3 regions of the Methylobacterium radiodurans genome follow, and region 1 is predicted to be linked to each of the others. Evidence: predicted binding sites of a transcription regulator. Region 1 holds the regulator's gene; each other region holds the start of a gene.
The links. The regulator PhoB, encoded in region 1, activates phosphate uptake and scavenging genes when phosphate is short. The targets are predictions, from matches to a motif close to TGTCATNNANCTGTCAT.

Region 1 (2,197 bases):
GGTCTTCGTGAACATGACGGCGGCGTGGTGCATCACCTGCCAGGTCAACGAGCGCATCGCGCTCTCGACCGGGGCGGTCCGCGCCGCGATGCGTGCGCGGGGTGTGGCCTACCTCAAGGGCGACTGGACCAACCAGAACCCCGAGATCACCCGCCTGCTGGAGCGGCACGGCCGCAGCGGCGTGCCGCTCTACCTGCTCTACACCGGCCGGGCCGAGCCGCACGTGCTGCCGCAGATCCTGACCGAGGGCGGCGTGCTCGGCTGGCTGGAACGGGTCGGACCCGAGCGAAGCGCGGCGGAGGGCGTATCAGGGAGGGGCTGAGGGGCGTTCATACACCGGTCGGTCATCCGTCTGGATCCCGCGCATCCCTCTCCCCGCCGTGCGGGGAGAGGGCTTCGGCGACCCTGTCGTCGTCGAAGCGAGGCGGCGCATCGATCCCGGAGGGATCGACCCGATGGTGAGGGGGCGGCTCAGGCACAGCCTCTTCCGTTTAAGCCCCCTCACCGCCGCTGCGGCTTCGCCTCCGCTTCCTGTCTGCACGACAGGGTGCAGACAGGCGTCTCCCCGCGCGCGGGGAGAGGGAGAGCCGCGGGTGGATGAAGAGGATCTACCGGAACGCCCTCACGCCTCAGCGGAAAACGTCTCGTCGAAGGCGTAACCCGAACCCCGCACGGTGCGGATCGGGTCGGGCTGGCGCGGGCGGTTGAGGGCCTTGCGCAGGCGGCCGACATGCACGTCGACCGTGCGCTCGTCGATGTAGACGTCGTGGCCCCAGACCCCGTCGAGGAGCTGCTCCCGCGAGAAGACCCGACCGGGGCTCTGCATCAGGAACTCGAGCAGCTTGAACTCGGTGGGTCCGAGATGGATCTCGTGCCCGCTGCGGCGGATGCGGTGGCTCACCCGGTCGAGCTCGATGTCGCCCGCCGCCAGGAGGTCGGCGACGTGGGCGGGCTTGGCCCGGCGCAGGAGCGCGCGCACCCGGGCGAGCAGCTCCGGCACCGAGAACGGCTTGACGATGTAGTCGTCCGCGCCCGTGCCGAGGCCGCGGATGCGGTCGCCCTCCTCGCCCCGGGCGGTCAGCATGATGATCGGCAGGCGCTCGGTCTCGCGCCGCGCCCGGACCCGGCGGCACAGCTCGATCCCCGAGAGGCCGGGCAGCATCCAGTCGAGCAGGATCAGGTCGGGCTGCTGCTCGGCGAGCTTCAGCTCGGCCTCGTCGCCGCGCGCCGCCGCATCGACCTCGAAACCCTCGGCCTCGAGGTTGTAGCGCAGGAGCGTGGTCAGCGCCTCCTCGTCCTCGACGATCAGGATACGCGTGCGCATGCGGGGACTCTGGATACTCAGCCCTGTCCGGGCGTGACGGTGGCGTAGTTCGAGGCGTCGTTCTTCGGCCGGTCGCCGGTCGGCGTCTCGCCGGTGGCGAGGTACTGGATCGTCTCGGCGATGTTGGTGGTGTGGTCGCCGATGCGCTCGACGTTCTTGGCGCAGAACAGCAGGTGCGTGCAGAACGAGATGTTGCGCGGATCTTCCATCATGTAGGTCAGGAGCTCGCGGAACAGCGAGTTGTAGAGCGCGTCGATCTCGCCGTCGCGCTCCCAGACGTCCTGCGCGGCCTTCACGTCGCGGCTGCCGTAGGCGTCGAGCACGTCCTTGAGCTGGCCTTCCGCGAGGTCGCTCATGTGCTGCACGCCCAGGATGATCTTCTGGCCGACCGCCTGGTCGCTGATCGCCACCACGCGCTTGGCGACGTTCTTGGCCAGATCCCCGATCCGCTCCAGGTCGCCCGAGACGCGGATCGCCGAGATCGTCTCGCGCAGGTCGATGGCCAGCGGCTGGCGCTTGGCGATGAGGAGGACCGAGCGCTCCTCGATCTCGTGCTGGAGCGTGTCGAGCCGCTTGTCGGCCGCGATCACGGCCTGCGCGAGCGTCGCGTCGCGGCGCACGAGCGCGTCGGTCGCCTCGGTCACCATCTTCTCGGCGATGCCGCCCATCTCGGAGATCGAGCGGCGCAGGTTCTCCAGATCGGCGTCGTAGGAGCTGACGATGTGACCGGGCATGGCGGTGTCCTCGGGACGGGAGATCGGGCGTGAGGCAGGCCGAGGCTCAGCCGAAGCGGCCGGTGATGTAGTCCTGCGTCTGCCGCTTCTCCGGGTTCATGAAGATGCGGTTGGTCTGGCCGAACTCGACGAGCTCGCC
Region 2 (2,197 bases), 850 kb from region 1:
GCCCGTCGATGAGGCGCTGGAATCCGTGCGCGAGTGCGGCGCGCCCGTCGTGGTGATCGCGGGCGGCGAGCCGCTTCTCCACAAGGATCTGCCGAAGATCGTCGAGGGCATCATCGCCCAGAAGAAGTTCGCCATCGTCTGCACGAACGCGCTGCTCCTCGAGAAGAAGATCAAGGAGTACAAGCCCTCCCCGTACTTCACCTGGTCGATCCATCTCGATGGCGACAAGGAGATGCACGACCAGTCGGTCTGCCAGCGCGGCGTCTACGACAAGGCGGTGGCGGCGATCGCGAAGGCCAAGGAGATGGGCTTCCGCGTCACCATCAACTGCACCTTCTTCAACAACTCTTCGGCCGACAAGATCGCCGACTTCTTCGATTCGGTGACCCGCATGGGCATCGACGGCATCACGGTCTCTCCGGGCTACGCCTACGAGCGCGCCCCCGACCAGAAGCACTTCCTCAACCGCAAGGCGACGAAGGATCTGTTCCGCGGCGTGTTCCGGCATGGCAAGGAGAAGGGCCGCGAGAAGTGGACCTTCCAGCAGTCGGGCCTGTTCCTCGACTTCCTGGCCGGCAACCAGACCTACCACTGCACCCCGTGGGGCAACCCGACCCGCACCGTGTTCGGCTGGCAGAAGCCCTGCTACCTGCTCGGCGAGGGCTACGCGGCGACCTTCAAGGAGCTGATGGAGGAGACCGACTGGGACGCCTACGGCACCGGCAACTACGAGAAGTGCGCCGACTGCATGGTGCACTCGGGCTACGAGGCCTCCTCGGTGGTCGATTCGGTGCGCAAGCCCTGGAAGCCGGTCCTGCACGCGATCCGCGGCATCCGGACCGAGGGCGAGATGGCTCCCGAGGTCAGCCTGGAGAACCAGCGCCCGGCCGAGTTCGTGTTCTCGCGCAACGTCGCCCAGAAGCTCTCCGAGATCAAAGCCTCGGGCGCCGACACGAAGCAGGAAGCCCGCAAGCGCAGCGCCGCCTGAGGCCTCGAAGCATCCATCGGACTTCGAGACCCGCGCGGCCCGGCCGTGCGGGTCTGCCCGTTCCAGCCCGAGCGTTGCCACGGCCATCCGGCGCTCATCCTGTGTCCGGGATGCCACGTCCGGGTGTGGACCTTTATTCCTTGCGGCCCGACCTCCAATCGTGACACGCAACCGTCATCGGCCCCCCGTAGCTGCGACCCATACGGCCAAGCTTTAGAGCCGGAGGGGGTTGGGGTGATGGTGAAACGATCGTCTGCGGTGCGCACCGCGGGATCTCTCGGCGTGCTCGTCGCCCTGACGGGTGCGGCAGCGGCGCAGTCGATCGTTGCGACGCGCCCGAACCTGCAGCCGGTCGACGGCCCGGTCTCGACGACGCTCAACGGAACCACGATCACGAACCAGGGCCTTCAAGGTGTCGGCCGCCTCTCGGCCTCCACCCGCGACTTCCTGGGCGATACGCTGGGGTCCTTCTCGTCGCTCGCCGTCGATCTCGCGAGTTGGCGCCGCAACGGCGACACCTATTCGGGCACGCTCTTCACCCTGCCGGATCGCGGCTACAACAATCCTGACGGCGGCATCTTCTCGGATTATGCCGGGCGACTGAACTGCTTCAGGCTGAGCTTCACGCCGGAGCCCAACGCCAACCTGCCGCAATCGACGGCCTCGCAGCGGCAGATCACCCTGACGCCCGATGGCGGCCTCGTCCTCACCGACGCGCTCGGGCGCCGGTTCAGCGGCTTCGATCCCGGCACCGGCACCACCACGCAGCTTGGCGCGATCCTGCCCGCGGCCACGACCGGCGCGAGTGCGGGCCGGATCAGCCTCGACGCGGAAGGTCTCGCCCGTCGCCTCGACGGATCGTTCTACGTCAGCGACGAGTACGGTGCGAACGTCTACTACTTCAACGCGAGCGGACAGCTCCAGGGCGTGCTCGGCGTGCCCGAGGCGCTGCGCCCGCGGACCGGCGGCCAGCTCAATTTCAACTCGATCAACCCGCCGGATACCGGACGGCGGAACAACCAGGGCTTCGAGGCGCTCGCGCTCACGCCCGATGGCCGCAGCCTCGTGACGATCCTGCAGAGCGCGGCCCTCCAGGACTCGACGGCGAACCAGCAGACGCGCCTCAATACCCGCATCCTGGTCTACGACATCGCGGCGAACCCGGTCCCGACCGCGCCGGTCCGGGAATACGTGCTGCAGCTGCCGGTC
Region 3 (2,197 bases), 1.9 Mb from region 1:
GGCCATTCGCCCGCCCGCACGTCGAAGGCCGCGCAGGCGTAGCCGGGCCCCAGGAGATCGGCCGACATCGCGGCGTAGGACGGAAAGTGCGAGAGTCTCGCGGGCGGGCGGCCGGTCTCGAGGATGGCGATGCGCAAGGGGTCGTCGTCCGTGGCGGTCCGGCCGCGCGACCGGGTGGCCTCCGGGTTAGGCCGTGCTCGCCCCCGCGCGCAAGCGGCGCGCGGGCTTCGGGCGGATGTCCATCGGGTTGCCGCGCCAGACCACGGCGTTGCGCATCCAGGCGCGGACCCAGAGCAGCGTAATCATCGCGTCGCGCACGAGAAGGCAGAGGAGGAGGCGCCGCGAGCGCTGCCAGCCGGCGCGGGCGGCGAGCGCGTACTCGGCACCGTAGGACAGGGCCGCAAGCCCGGCGAGGCCGACCCAGGTCTCCGGAGTCCCGGCGAGCAGGCCCGCCAGGAGGAAGGGCACCAGCACGCCGCTGGCGATCTCCGGCGCGAAGAAGAGCGGGAACGTCACCCGGCGCAGCCGCGCCCAGCGCAGCTGGCGCGACCAGACCTCGCGGCGGCGGCGCAGGCCCAGCGGCTGCTCGAACGGGGCCGGCACGAGGTGCACCCGGCGCCCGGCCGCCCGGACCAGCTTCGTCGCGGCCGCGTCCTCGGCGATCTCGGCGGCGAGCGCCCGGATGCCGCCCTGGCGCTCGAGGAAGGGCCGGTGCCAGAGCATGCTCTTGCCCTGCGCGAAGCCGAGGCCGAGCGCCTCGCCGGTATATTGCCAGCGCGCCTGCAGGGTGTTGAGGAACGCGCACTCCACCTCGGCCCAGAGGTTGCCGGGCCGCGCGCCCACCGGGGTCGAGCAGACGAGGCCGGTGTCGTCTCGCCAAGCCGCCTGCATCTGCTGAAGGTAGTCCGGCGGCATCAGCACGTTGGAATCGGCCAGCACGATCCAGTCGTGGCGCGCCGCCTCCCAGCCGCGCACGCAGTTGTTGAGCTTCGGGTTGTCGCTGACGCGCTCGTCGCCCACCAGCACCCGGGCCGGCACGGCCGGGTGCGCGGCGACCAGCCGATTAACGAGCGGCAGGACCGGATCGGCCGGATCGGCGACGCAGAAGACGATCTCGTAGTCCGGATAGTCGAGGCGGAAGCCGCGCGTCAGCGTCTCCTCGCTGAAGGTCTCCAGGCCGCAGACGGGCCGCACCAGCGAGACCGGGGCGCCGACCGGGAAGGCGGAGGGCCCACGTACCCGGCCGATGCGCCGGGCCGCGATTCCGAGGCTCGCGAGGTTGATCAGGGTGAGCAGGCCGCAGAGCGCCAGGGCCAGCGCGGTTGCGTTCGCCTCGATCATGCGGCCGTCGTCCCCGTCCCGGCCGCGACCTGCCGCCGCGCCGTTCCGCAGCCCCCTAACAGTCCCGCCGTATCAGTCTTATGACGGGGCCTCTCCCCGCATCGCCCGCGCCCGGATGATCCCGCCGATCGTGTTCCACCCGGCCTACGAGGCCAGCCTGCCGGACGGCCACCGCTTCCCCATGCGGAAGTACGGGCGGCTGGCGGAGGTCGTGGCGGAGCGGGGTCTCGCGCCGCTCGGCTTCGTCCAGCCGGAGCCGGCCTCCGCGGCGCTGCTGGCCCACGCGCACGCGCCCGGCTACATCGACGCGGTGCTCGCCCACGACGTGCCGCGGGCGATCGAGCGGGCGATCGGCCTGCCGGTGACCGAGACGGTGGTGCGCCGTTCCCGCGCCTCGGTCGGCGGCACCCTGCTCGCCGCGCGCCTCGCGCTGGCGGAGGGCCTTGCCGGCAGCACCGCGGGCGGCAGCCACCATGCCCGGCGCGAGCAGGGTGCGGGGTTCTGCGTATTCAACGACGTGGCGGTCGCCGCCCGCGCGCTCCAGCACGAGGGCGCCATCCGCCGGGCGCTCGTCGTCGATCTCGACGTGCACCAGGGCGACGGCACCGCCGACTGCCTCGCCTACGCGCCGGACCTCTTCACCCTGTCGGTTCATTGCGAGCGGAACTACCCCACCCAGAAGATCCCGGGCGACCTCGACATCGGCCTGCCGGACGGAATGGAGGACGCGGCCTATCTGGACGTGCTCGCCGCGCGCCTGCCGCCGCTCCTCGACGCGCTGCGGCCGGACCTCGTGTTCTACAATGCGGGCGTCGATCCGCACCGGGACGACCGGCTCGGCCGCCTCGCGCTCAGC

Region 2: a site for PhoB is predicted at 1,150-1,166, ahead of DK427_RS24645 (esterase-like activity of phytase family protein). Genes of this name have one in related genera too.
Region 3: a site for PhoB is predicted at 1,411-1,427, ahead of DK427_RS11605 (ceramide glucosyltransferase). Genes of this name have one in related genera too.

What each region holds. Positions count from the first base shown of each region.
Region 1 covers NZ_CP029551.1:4,397,992-4,400,188, forward strand. Annotated here, with positions in the region: gene DK427_RS20615 (protein-disulfide reductase DsbD domain-containing protein) at 1-322, shown strand, start outside; gene phoB (phosphate regulon transcriptional regulator PhoB) at 623-1,324, opposite strand; gene phoU (phosphate signaling complex protein PhoU) at 1,342-2,058, opposite strand; gene pstB (phosphate ABC transporter ATP-binding protein PstB) at 2,105-2,197, opposite strand, start outside.
Region 2 covers NZ_CP029551.1:5,251,427-5,253,623, reverse strand. Annotated here, with positions in the region: gene hpnH (adenosyl-hopene transferase HpnH) at 1-988, shown strand, start outside; gene DK427_RS24645 (esterase-like activity of phytase family protein) at 1,271-2,197, shown strand, end outside.
Region 3 covers NZ_CP029551.1:2,511,205-2,513,401, forward strand. Annotated here, with positions in the region: gene DK427_RS11600 (type 1 glutamine amidotransferase) at 1-137, opposite strand, end outside; gene DK427_RS11605 (ceramide glucosyltransferase) at 187-1,341, opposite strand; gene DK427_RS11610 (histone deacetylase family protein) at 1,457-2,197, shown strand, end outside.